Regions from separate parts of the Peribacillus sp. ACCC06369 genome, predicted to be linked through region 1. Evidence: riboswitches for the same ligand, from Rfam matches in the RefSeq annotation. Region 1 holds a riboswitch; each other region holds the start of a gene.

Region 1 (3,130 bases):
TATGAAGTCGCTAACCTTCAGAACATCGAGGAAGCACATGATTTTTATGATGAAACAGATCCCAATATCAATAAATAAACACTCGTGGGCTCCCTTTTTGGGGAGCTCCACTTAAAAAAAGTGAACTTTAGTTCATGCGTCATATTCCCCACTATCAAATGTTTTTTTATGTAAAGCACCCCCCTCCATAAAAAAACAACTTCCCGGATGGAAGTTGTTTGATTGCAAACTAAATATTACAACATGCTGTCTTCTTGCCTTTTCCAATTCCCGCATTCTATCCCCCGTAGGCATTTGGTATTATGCTAAAAGCATTAATATCAGAGCTCGTCCTTTCAATATCTATTGTTAATATTCAAATAGTTCCATTCTCCCTGGCATTCAAAACATTTTCGTATAATATCGAAGTTATGATATGCTCTGAATCCCATTCATGTTCAGATATCTCGATAAGGGGATAGCGATTCGGTAAAACGACTTGCTGGATTTCATGGACTGTATGCCCTTGATCATGTAAGCGTAAAATTTCACCTTGGAGGTTTTCCAAATAATCGAGTTTTTTTCGAAACATTTCCTTTCCGTCAGGCACATGTCCAGCATGGCAGCAAAACACTTCCCCAAAGTCATATCGGAGTAATTTTTTTATGGAATCGATGATGATCGGGACAGACTCTTCCCGTAAGATAAGCTTTGTTTTTGGTGTTACGAAAAGGTCTCCTGAAAAGAGCATGCCAGTGCTGTGATTCACATACACCATATGGTCCTTCGCATGACCAGGGGTAAAAATCGGCTCCCACGTTTGGGTGCGGGAATGAATGGCCTTGCCTAGCGGCTCAGCCTTAAAGGCGTCTCTTTTTCCCCAAAACATTTTACGATATTCAGGATATTCAGCATCCTTCGCACAAGCATCAACCGACATCGGATGAATGAATATCGGAACCTTTTTATGTTCCTTTATCCAGGCAGCGCCTCCCGTATGGTCTTCATGATAGTGCGTAAGGGCAACTGCATCGAAGTCTGCGGACTCATAGAATGAAACAAGTCCTTCCAATAAAATCTGTGCGCCAGTATCTATCAATAGCCCATCCGTTAAAAAAACATAGACACTCATCCCCGACTTGATACCGTCAGGAGTCCCGTGCACACAAACCACATCATTTACCGTCTTAATCTCTATCATCCATTTTCACCCCATCATTGTACAAAAATAGTTTTTTCTCCCTTTTTCACTTTATTATAATAAATGTATTACCTCTTTACCCTTTTGACAAGGAAATAATGGAATATCTGGATGTAAAAGACGGATTATTGACTAAGAGCCCTTTTGACAGGAATGGTTTTAATGAACCGCACGGAACATTATCGAAAAAAAACTATCACCAAATCACAGAAACGATTGACATTGTGGAATTTTACAAATATTATAGATTATATTATAAAACTTGAAATATTCTAAAATAATAATTTACTTATCAAGAGTGACGGAGGGATCAGGCCCTGTGATGTCCGGCAACCGCCCTTCGGGAACGGTGCCACTTCCTGCAGAATGTTTGCATTCTGAAAGATAAGACGAGATATAATTTCGCTGCCTCTTTCTGAATGATAGAGGCAGTTTTTCATGTTTAAGGGGGAAGGATCATGATTGAAATCCGTTCAGTCCGAAAGGAATACATCACGAAGAAAAACCGAGTTATCGGAGTGGATAACGTATCTTTAACCATTCAAAAAGGCGAAGTGTATGGAATTGTCGGCTACAGCGGAGCTGGAAAAAGCTCATTACTCCGCTGCTTGAATTTGCTTGAACGTCCGACAGCTGGAAATATCATCATTGACGGCATTGATTTAACCTCTTTATCAAGTAAAGAGCTTCGTAAACAACGTCAAAAAATCGGAATGATATTTCAACACTTTTCCTTGGTCAGTTCAAAAACCGTTTATGAAAATGTCGCTTTCGCCTTAAAGGCCGCGCATCAATCGAAGGACGCCATCAGGTTACGTGTATTGGAATTGCTGGAAATCGTAGGTCTCAGTGATAAAAAAGATGTCTATCCGGCACAGCTTAGCGGTGGACAGAAGCAACGGGTCGGCATAGCCCGGGCCTTAGCAAATGACCCCACCGTACTGTTATGTGATGAAGCGACTTCAGCCCTTGATCCAACAACAACAAAAGCGATTTTACAGTTATTAAAAAAGATAAGCAGGGAGCTCGGGATCACCATCGTGTTGATTACACATGAAATGGAAGTGGTCAAAGAACTATGCCACCGAGTCGCCGTCATGCAGGATGGGCGGGTAATTGAAGAAGGTTCCGTTTATGAAATATTTTCACAGCCAAAGCAGGAATTAACGAAGCAATTCATCAGCAGTGTATTGGATTTCGAACTTCCCTCACATTTGATTGAAGAAAGTAAAGGAACGATTATTAAAATTCAATTCGAAGGGCAAACCGCCGGTGAATCGATTCTCTCCGACGCTCTCCAATCCCATTCAGTAAAGGGGAATATCCTGCACGGTAAAATTGAGTATATTCAGGATGTCCCTTTAGGCATCTTGATCATTGAGTTAATCGGTGAGGCCGCTGAAATTCATTCGGCATTGGAATATATAAAAAATCGTTCCAATTCTGTGGAGGTGTTAAAACATGTCATTTCTTGATTCCATCGTCAATATTTTACCTGATCTTAATAAAGCCTTTCTTGAAACAATTTATATGGTCGGCGTTTCCCTTGCGGTAGCCCTTCTGATAGGTTTACCACTTGGAGTATTGCTGTTTACGACAACCAGGAATTTATTCTTTGAAAATAGCGTCGTGAATCGATCACTCGGTTTCGCAGTCAATATTGTCCGTTCAATCCCGTTCATCATTCTCTTGGTCGCCCTCCTTCCTTTAACGGAACTGCTTACTGGATCGACGATAGGGCCAAGAGCGGCTTCTGTTTCCCTGTCCGTATCCGCGATACCTTTTTTTGCAAGGATCGTGGAATCGGCATTACGTGAAATAGACAAAGGAGTGATTGAAGCTGCAATTGCCGTGGGGGCCACTCCATGGATGATCATCAAGGATGTACTTCTTCCGGAGGCAAAACCGGGAATCATTCAGGGGCTGACATTAACGACCATTTCACTGATC
Region 2 (3,130 bases), 1.8 Mb from region 1:
AAATCGGAGTAGGAACTGTTCATCATCTGGCATGGCGTGCAATCGATAATGAAGATCATAAAGAATGGAGAGAACATATCGGTAACAATGGCTATGGCGTGACCCCATTTACAGACCGTCAATACTTCGATGCCATTTATTTCCGGGAAGATGGAGGCATACTCTTTGAAGTTGCCACAGATCCACCTGGCTTTGCTCATGATGAGACGAAGGAAACGATGGGTAGTAAATTGATGCTCCCGCCATGGCTGGAAGAAAAAAGGGGAATCATGGAGAAAACGTTACTGCCGGCAGTGCCGAGAGTACTAGAGGAGGATAAATGATGAAGCATATTTTTCAAAAAGGAAGTAATCCAGAAGCTCCGTTACTTTTGCTTTTACATGGTACTGGAGGAACGGAAACAGATCTCTTGCCATTATCGGAAATGGTTTCACCGGGTTCATCCGTATTGAGCGTACGGGGAAATGTACTTGAAAACGGAATGCCTCGTTTTTTCCGTCGGTTAGCTGAAGGGGTTTTTGATGAAGAAGATTTGATTTTCCGTACGAATGAGCTTAATGACTTCTTGGAATTAGCGTCCGGACAATATGACTTCGACCGTGACAGAGTGGTAGCATTAGGTTATTCTAATGGTGCAAATATAGCGGCAAGTTTGATGTTCCATTTCGAAGGGGCACTACAAGGAGCGATTCTTCATCATCCAATGGTGCCTAGACGCGGGATTGCTATGCCGTCACTCTCAGAAATACCTGTATTTATTGCTGCAGGTAAAAACGATCCGATTTGCCCGGCAGAAGAAACGGATGAACTTAATCAACTTTTATTGCAAGCTGGTGCTTCGGTGGAAGTTCACTGGGAAAATTACGGTCATCAGTTAACACGTTCAGAGGTCGAGGCAGCAGGTTCATGGTTTCATAAGAACTTTATATAAGAATGAAAGAGGGAATGATGATGATTTCAGTAAATCCTGAAAGTCTGACTGAACGGGAAAATTATAAGTTTTTGACTGGAAGCATTATACCGAGACCCATAGCTCTGGTTACGACACAATCCGAAACCGGTACCATCAATATAGCGCCGTTCAGCTTTTTTAACATAGTCAGTTCCAATCCTCCGATGATTTCCATTTCTGTTCAACGGAAAGAAGGAGTTTCAAAGGACACTGCCCGAAATGCAATTCAATCAGGGGAATTCGTTGTTCATATCACTGATGAAAACAATGTTGCTGATGCAAATCGAACGGCCAAGGAACTCCCATCAGATGAAAGTGAATTGGGCCTGACCAATTTCACGACGGCTGTTAGTAATAAGGTATCCGTACCAGGATTGCAAGAAGCGAAGGTACGCTTTGAATGTACATTAGAGCATGCGATTCCATTGGGAGGTTCCCTAGATAAACCTGGTTGTGATTTATTGATAGGGAAAATAGTCTGCTATCATATAGAGCATGATATTTACCATAATGGCCGAATTGACCAGAATGGGCTTAAACCTGTAGCAAGATTGGCGGGTCATACTTATACAAAACTAGGGGAATTATTTGAAATGGAACGACCTTAAGTGGATAAGAAAGAAAAAATGGCGTCATCTTTTAAGATGTCGTCATTTTTTTTTATACCAAATTTATTCCCGGTTAGCATTATCTGCAATTCTAATACGGTGAGCGACTGTACCAAAACAAGCAATCATGCCGGAGGTGACGAAATCGTCAGAATGTAAAGGGAATTCTTTATATTCCAAAACAAAACTTGACAATTTTTTCATAGATTGATAAAGTTATAAAAAATTAATTTCTTATCCAGAGAGGTGGAGGGACTGGCCCTATGAAACCTCAGCAACAGGTCCGCTAAGACACTGTGCTAATTCCAGGGGGTGAAACCTTGATAGATAAGACCGTACGTTTTTATTTGTCAGTAGCGCACTCTTTTTAGAGTGCGTTTTCGTTTTTTCTGGATGCAGGATAAAGGAGAGTATGAATGGAGAACAAAAGGAAACAAGAATTTCAAAGGGAAATGAAAACACGGCATTTAATCATGCTATCGCTTGGCGGGGTGATTGGAACAGGTTTGTTCTTAAGTTCGGGTTATACGATTCAGCAGGCTGGCCCGTTTGGCACTATCCTTTCGTATCTGATTGGAGCATTAGTGGTTTATCTAGTTATGCTATGTCTAGGTGAACTGGCAGTACATATGCCCGAGACAGGTGCGTTTCATAGCTACGCAGCCAAATACATCGGACCAGGGACAGGGTTTACAGTAGCCTGGTTATATTGGCTAACCTGGACTGTTGCACTAGGTTCGGAATTCACGGCTGCAGGATTGTTGATGCAGCGATGGTTTCCATCAATCAATGTCTGGATATGGAGTGCTCTATTTGCCATATTGGTTTTGGCATTAAATGCTTGGACCGTTAAGTTTTTCGCTGAATCCGAATTTTGGTTTGCGTCTATAAAGGTAATTGCGATTGTGATATTTATTATTTTGGGAGCAGCGACAATGGTAGGTTTTATTCCAATGACTAACTCACAATCAGCACCGCTATTTTCCAATTTTACAAGTGCAGGTTTATTTCCGAATGGTGCTTTTGCCATTATAATGACGATGCTTGCGGTGAATTTCGCATTTTCTGGAACTGAATTAATCGGAATTGCAGCTGGAGAAACTGTGAATCCAGAAAAAACGATACCAAAGGCAATCCGCATGACATTATGGAGATTGATCATCTTTTTTGTAGGAACCATCGTTGTATTATCCGCATTATTGCCTGTTTCGGATGCAAGCGTATTAGAGAGCCCCTTTGTTGCAGTTCTTGAACGAATTGGAGTGCCATATGCAGCGGATATCATGAACTTTGTTATTTTAACTGCCATTTTGTCTGCTGCAAACTCAGGTCTATATGCCTCTTCCAGAATGCTTTGGTCCCTTGCAGATAAGAAAACGATATCACCTATATTTGCAAAATTGACAAAAAGAGGTGTTCCGATAAATGCAGTCATTTTCAGTATGTTGGGTGGTGGCTTAGCCTTGTTTTCGAGTATTATTGCACCGGATACGGTGTATATCGTCCTTGTATCCATTTCGGGTCTAGCCGTGGTTGTAGTTTGGATGAGTATTAGCGCTTCACAGTTCCT
Region 3 (3,130 bases), 3.7 Mb from region 1:
TAATCTATTTTTCTGTAATTTTTTTCAAATTCCTCGTTCTACCCTATTAGACGATATCCCATAATTCAGTTTTGGAAGTGGTGATTGCCGACGCTCCAGCATCAAGGGCGTTCAGGACTTCATCAGAAGTACGTATGAGACCGCCTGCAAAAATGGGTGTTTGTAGTCGTTCCTTCACTTCTTTTATCATCCACGGCATAGCGCCCGGTAAAACTTCGATATAATCCGGCTTGGTTTTCTGCACCAGCTTATAACTTTTCTCCAGCGCATGCGAATCTATTAAAAAGATTCGCTGGATGGCAATGACCCCCTTTTGCTTCGCTTTCAAAATAACGTTTGATTTAGTCGAAATCAACCCATATGGATTATACTCCTGACAAATGAATTCTGTCGCATATTCATCACTTCTTATGCCATGGATCAAATCGACATGATAAATCATTTTCTTATTATGCTGCTTTGCCATCATACTTACATTTTTCAATTGTGATATATGCAAATCAAGAAACACGCCTATTTCATAGGAACTTTCTAAGAATCTTTCGAAATCCTTCATGCTTGCCGAAGCAGGCAAAATCTTCTGGTTCATTATTTTCCCCCTTATCTCTGGAAAAACTAAAACTTTTAGTAATTCAGTATATTTTAAAGAGCTTGGTTTTTCAAACACATTTTAATGAATTGCCACCCTATCCATCCTTACACTAACATACCTGGCATCCCCTTTATATATTGCGGCTAAAAACGATCCATCATAAAGAAAGTTTCATTTTCAATGCACCATCGACAAGTTCAAATGATTTAATTGTGCCGACCGGGATTTTTCTAACGATGTTCCAAGCACCAACATTCATTTTGATCATTCTATTTTCAAATTCAAAAAATGGCGGTCTGTTAAATATCCTTTGGTTGATGAAACTCCTGTCAATCGGTTCCATTTCCACTAATTCAAATGAGATCGTTCTTTTTTCCACGTGAACCGGTTTTAATGTAATCCTGAAAGCTACGTTTTTCTTAAACATCATTTTTTTCACTTCCGTCGTTCCGGAAAGCACTATATGCTTTGGCGTAATCTCGACTTTAATATCCTGATCAGATGATTTCATCTTTATGATTCTCTCTATCATAGCTGCAGTTACCGTTATCGGTATGCCATTTCCAAATATATTGGATGGATCGAATGCATTCATCCTGGTATTCCCCTCCAACTTTCAATATCACAGTTCATAAGGAACGTCGGTTATAACATATGCTGGGTTCACGGATGCAGTTAACATTTCCCGAGTTAATAATCGATATATTCTAAATCTTCAACCTTCAACCCTTGACCTTTGTAAAAACTACCTGTATAGTCATAATTAATTTAATAGACAACTCTTATCCAGAGAGGTGGAGGGACTGGCCCTTTGATGCCTCAGCAACAGACTAATCATGTACTGTGCTAATTCCAGAAGTGTAAAAACTTGAAGATAAGAAGAGTAAATAGCTATGCTGCCAACACCTCTTCTTATTTTTAAGAAGAGGTTTTTTATTTTATAAAAGGAAAGAAGGAATGCAACATGTCAATCACATTAACGAAAGCGCCTTTTAGGGCGGACCACGTCGGGAGTTTATTAAGACCGGAACGTTTACATATTGCCAGAAAGCAATTTAAGGATGGTACAATTTCAGCGGAACGACTTCGTGAAGTTGAAACCGAAGAAATCAATCGGATTGTCGATAAACAGATTGAAGTTGGATTAGAGGCTGTGACGGATGGTGAGTTCAGACGGACCTGGTGGCACTTTGACTTCCTCGAACATTTAAATGGAATCGAGGGATATGTTACTGAAAAAGGACTCACTTTCGATGGTGTGGATACAGAGAGATATAACGTTCGCAATACCGGAAAGGTTTCATTCAATCCTGAACATCCCTTCATTCGTGATTTTATTGAATTGAACAAAATTGTGGACGGACGTGCCGTGGCCAAACAAACCATTCCAAGTCCCAATCAATTATTTGCTGTAGGTGTTCAAAATGAAGACGTCTACCCTGATATCGAAGACTATGCAAATGATATCGTCAAAGCGTATCAGCATGCTTTGAAAGCCTTTTATGATGCAGGAGTGCGTTATCTTCAATTGGATGATGTATATATTGCCAGGCTTTCAGCTCCGGATTTCCAGTTCAAAGAGGGAAAATATACGAGGGAACAATTAATTGATTTAGCACTGCGTGTAATTAATGGCGCATTGGAAGGCAAACCAGAAGACCTGGTAGTCACCACCCACCTTTGTCGTGGAAACTACCAGTCGACATGGGCATTTGAAGGAAGCTATGCCCGTATTGCCCCAACATTATTGGCAAAAGAAAAAGTGGATGGATTCTTCTTGGAATATGACGATGATCGCTCAGGGGATTTCAAACCATTGGAATACATTCCAAATAGCGGGGCGCGTGTCGTTCTAGGGGTCGTCACTTCAAAAAATGGAGAAATCGAAGACAAGGAAGCTGTTAAGGCACGTATTAAAGAAGCCTCGCGCTTCGTTCCTTTCGAACAATTATGCTTAAGCCCGCAATGCGGCTTTGCTTCCACCCATCACGGCAACAAGGTAACGGAAGAACAGCAGTGGGAAAAGTTGAAGTTCGTCGTTGATGTAGCAAAAGAAGTATGGGAATGATTTTTTTATTAATCATTTGACATATCGATAATTCTCGATATAATGAAATGTATGAAAACAATCGAGATATTTAAAGCATTATCCAATGAATCCAGGTTGCAAATCTTACAATGGCTCAAGGCGCCTGAACTCCACTTCACCCCTCATGAGGGAATAGATATGAAGGAAACCGGCGTTTGTGTAAGTCAGATTACAGAAAAATTAAACATGACCCAATCCACGGCCTCTCAATACCTCTCGATGCTTCTTAGAGCAGGATTGATCAAGACGGAGCGGATAGGAAAGTTTACGTATTACAAACGAGATGAAGATGCAATCTCAAAAATTACTGATTTCTTGAAAGAAGAAGTATGAAAATGAACCTGATCCCTGCCTTAGTGGGTTAGGTTTTATTTTCCTTTTAACAATTCGACATTTCACGATATGTTTATTTTTTTATTCATACATATTAACATATTCCGATATGTCTT
Region 4 (3,130 bases), 3.8 Mb from region 1:
TATTGCCGGTGCAGGGGATGAGATCGTTTCAGCCTCCACTTTATATGGCGGTACGTATAATCTTTTTGAAAACACTCTTCCGAAATATGGGATTAAAGTGAAGTTCGTTTCTCCTGATGACCCTGAAAATTTCAAAAGGGCGATAACGCCAAGAACTAAAGCCATATTTGCCGAAACAATCGGAAATCCAAGTTTGAGGGTCCTTGATATCGAAGCGGTAGCTGACATTGCCCACAATGCCGGGATACCTTTAATCATTGATAATACCTTCGCTACACCGTATCTATGCAGACCAATTGATTTTGGAGCGGATATTGTCATCCATTCCGCTACAAAATGGCTTCTGGGAAATGGAACCACTTTAGGCGGTGTCATCGTGGATGGAGGGAAGTTCGATTGGAACTCGCCAAACTACCCTGGCTTTACGGAGCCTGATCCAAGTTACGACGGTCTGGTATACGCCGAGGCAGTTGGACCAGCCGCTTTTATAACGAAAGCCCGAGTGCAGTTACTTCGTGATTTAGGCCCTGCGCTAAGTGCCCAAAGCGCATTCCAGTTTACGCTTGGACTTGAAACGCTGCATGTAAGGATGAAAGAGCATCTTTCGAACACGAAGTCTGTACTTCAATATTTGAAAAATCACCTGGCCGTGACTTGGGTTTCGCATCCTTCTAATGAGGATCATCCCGATAAAGCCCTTGCGGATAAATATTTGCCCAAGGGAGCAGGATCCGTTGTGACTTTTGGAATTAAGGGAGACCGCGAAGCCGGGGCGAAACTTATCAATTCGGTGGAATTATGGTCCCATGTAGCGAATGTAGGGGATGCGAAGAGTTTGATCATCCACCCTGCCAGTACGACCCATCAGCAATTGAATGATGCAGGTCTGGCGAAAGCGGGTGTGCGTGCTGATCAAGTCCGTTTATCCATTGGGATTGAAAATGTAGAGGATTTAATAGAAGATTTGGAGCAGGCAATTGAAAAAGCGACGAATATCGTCTCCTTGACTTCTAAAACGGTTTAAGCAAAAAGTCCTGGGCATTCTTAAACTAGAAATATTATACATTGCGCTCCTTTTTTATCTATGATAAAATTTCAACATACTAAAGAACTTAATGATGTACAAATATTCTATATATTAGCTCTTATCAAGAGAGGTGGAGGGATGTGCCCGATGAAACCCGGCAACCGACAAGGAGATTTCCTTGGAAAGGTGCCAATTCACACAAAGTTTAATCACTTTGGAAGATGAGAGGAAGGCCTGTTTCTTCACCTGCCTTTCTGCTCATGCAGAAAGGTTTTTTCTATTTCAGTAGGAAAAACCTTTGCATGAACTGCAAAATTGGTAGGGGAAACAGATAATAATGTAGAGAAATTAACTAAGTTCATAGGTTTTATTGGATAAAAGAGGTGAGGATTAATGATTACATTGACAAAAGTCAGTAAGCTGTTCCGAACAGGAAAAGGAAGCAGTGAGACGATCAAGGCTGTAAATAATGTGAATGTTGAAATAAATAAAGGCGAGATTTTCGGTATTATTGGTTATAGTGGAGCGGGGAAAAGTACTTTGATCAGGATGCTCAATGGATTGGAAACACCGACAGAAGGATCCGTTGTGGTGGCTGAGAAGGAAATTTCAAAAATTAAAGGTGCTCAGCTTCGTAAGGCCCGTCAAGAAATCAGCATGATTTTCCAACATTTCAATCTATTATGGTCCAGGACCGTTCAGGAAAATATATCCTTCCCGTTGGAAATTGCAGGAGTTTCAAAATTTGAACGCACCAAACGTGTGAACGAATTGATCAAGTTAGTCGGACTGGAAGGCAGAGAAAAGGCCTATCCTTCGCAATTAAGCGGAGGGCAAAAGCAACGGGTGGGAATAGCCAGGGCTCTAGCGAATGATCCTAAAGTGCTGCTGTGTGATGAAGCGACTTCTGCCTTGGATCCACAGACTACCGACTCTATACTCGAATTGCTTGTTGACATCAATCAGCGTCTTGGGTTGACGATTGTCTTGATAACACATGAAATGCATGTAATACGTAAAATCTGTCATCGTGTGGCTGTGATGGAAAGCGGGCAAGTTGTTGAACAGGGACCTGTCCTGGATGTTTTCAAGAATCCTAAAGAACAAATGACGAAGCGTTTCGTGCAACAGGTGACGGAACCAGAAGAAACGAAAGAAACGATGGACCATCTGCTCGAACGCTTTCCTGCAGGCAAAGTGATTCAATTGACTTTTGTAGGTGATCATGCAGAAAGCCCGTTGATCACTAAGCTCGTACGTAACTTCGAGTTGGATGTCAATATCGTTCAAGGTAAAATATCGCAAACCAGAAGCGGTTCATATGGAACGTTGTTTATCCATCTTGATGGCAAAGAGGATGAAATGCTCCGCGCAATCGAATTCATTAAAGCACAGCAGGTAGGCGTGGAGGTGATTACTCATGCTTGAAGAATTATTGCCGAATGTTGATTGGGAAGACATTATTGAAGCAACGAAAGAAACGCTTTATATGACAAGTATCTCTGTAGTGGCAACCTTTTTTATAGGCATATTATTAGGATTAATCCTGTTCTTGACAGGGAAGGGGAATATGTGGGAAAACCGGGCAATCAACGCGGTCATCAGTGCTGTGGTTAATATATTCCGATCCATTCCATTTCTTATTTTGATCGTGCTGCTCATTCCTTTCACTAAAGCGCTTGTCGGTTCCATGATTGGAGAGAACGCTGCACTGCCGGCACTTATTATCGGTGCGGCACCATTTTATGCACGTATGGTTGAAATCGGCCTCCGTGAAATCGATAAAGGTGTAATTGAAGCCGCTAAATCGATGGGGGCAAAAACGAGCACGATCATTTGGAAGGTCCTTCTTCCGGAGTCGATGCCTGCCCTTATTTCCGGGATTACGGTAACATCGATTGCATTGGTTGGATATACCGCAATGGCCGGGGTCATTGGCGCAGGCGGACTTGGTAATCTTGCCTATCTGGAGGGCTATCAAAGAAATCAAAATGACGTTACGCTTGTAGCGACTATCGTTATTCTAATTATCGTCTTCATAATTCAAATTATTGGAGATGTGATTACATCTAAATTGGATAAAAGATAAAGGGAGATGAAAAG

The links. Region 1 has a riboswitch for S-adenosylmethionine ahead of QUF78_RS06415 (methionine ABC transporter ATP-binding protein). Riboswitches for the same ligand answer to the same signal wherever they lie in the genome.
Region 2: it holds a riboswitch for S-adenosylmethionine, as region 1 does, so the genes downstream of both, mmuP (S-methylmethionine permease) here and QUF78_RS06415 (methionine ABC transporter ATP-binding protein) in region 1, are expected to answer to the same signal.
Region 3: it holds a riboswitch for S-adenosylmethionine, as region 1 does, so the genes downstream of both, QUF78_RS24650 (5-methyltetrahydropteroyltriglutamate--homocysteine S-methyltransferase) here and QUF78_RS06415 (methionine ABC transporter ATP-binding protein) in region 1, are expected to answer to the same signal.
Region 4: it holds a riboswitch for S-adenosylmethionine, as region 1 does, so the genes downstream of both, QUF78_RS25390 (methionine ABC transporter ATP-binding protein) here and QUF78_RS06415 (methionine ABC transporter ATP-binding protein) in region 1, are expected to answer to the same signal.

What each region holds. Positions count from the first base shown of each region.
Region 1 covers NZ_JAUCEN010000002.1:1,149,691-1,152,820, reverse strand. The annotation lists gene QUF78_RS06425 (hypothetical protein) at 1-78, shown strand, start outside; gene QUF78_RS06420 (MBL fold metallo-hydrolase) at 356-1,180, opposite strand; SAM riboswitch class I at 1,467-1,571, shown strand; gene QUF78_RS06415 (methionine ABC transporter ATP-binding protein) at 1,639-2,655, shown strand; gene QUF78_RS06410 (methionine ABC transporter permease) at 2,642-3,130, shown strand, end outside.
Region 2 covers NZ_JAUCEN010000002.1:2,959,036-2,962,165, reverse strand. The annotation lists gene QUF78_RS15140 (ring-cleaving dioxygenase) at 1-323, shown strand, start outside; gene QUF78_RS15135 (alpha/beta hydrolase) at 323-931, shown strand; gene QUF78_RS15130 (flavin reductase family protein) at 952-1,560, shown strand; SAM riboswitch class I at 1,792-1,894, shown strand; gene mmuP (S-methylmethionine permease) at 1,977-3,130, shown strand, end outside.
Region 3 covers NZ_JAUCEN010000002.1:4,846,043-4,849,172, forward strand. The annotation lists gene QUF78_RS24640 (glycerol-3-phosphate responsive antiterminator) at 47-589, opposite strand; gene QUF78_RS24645 (hypothetical protein) at 750-1,187, opposite strand; SAM riboswitch class I at 1,372-1,473, shown strand; gene QUF78_RS24650 (5-methyltetrahydropteroyltriglutamate--homocysteine S-methyltransferase) at 1,557-2,660, shown strand; gene QUF78_RS24655 (ArsR/SmtB family transcription factor) at 2,712-3,014, shown strand.
Region 4 covers NZ_JAUCEN010000002.1:4,981,574-4,984,703, reverse strand. The annotation lists gene QUF78_RS25395 (O-acetylhomoserine aminocarboxypropyltransferase/cysteine synthase family protein) at 1-1,024, shown strand, start outside; SAM riboswitch class I at 1,143-1,255, shown strand; gene QUF78_RS25390 (methionine ABC transporter ATP-binding protein) at 1,421-2,455, shown strand; gene QUF78_RS25385 (methionine ABC transporter permease) at 2,448-3,116, shown strand.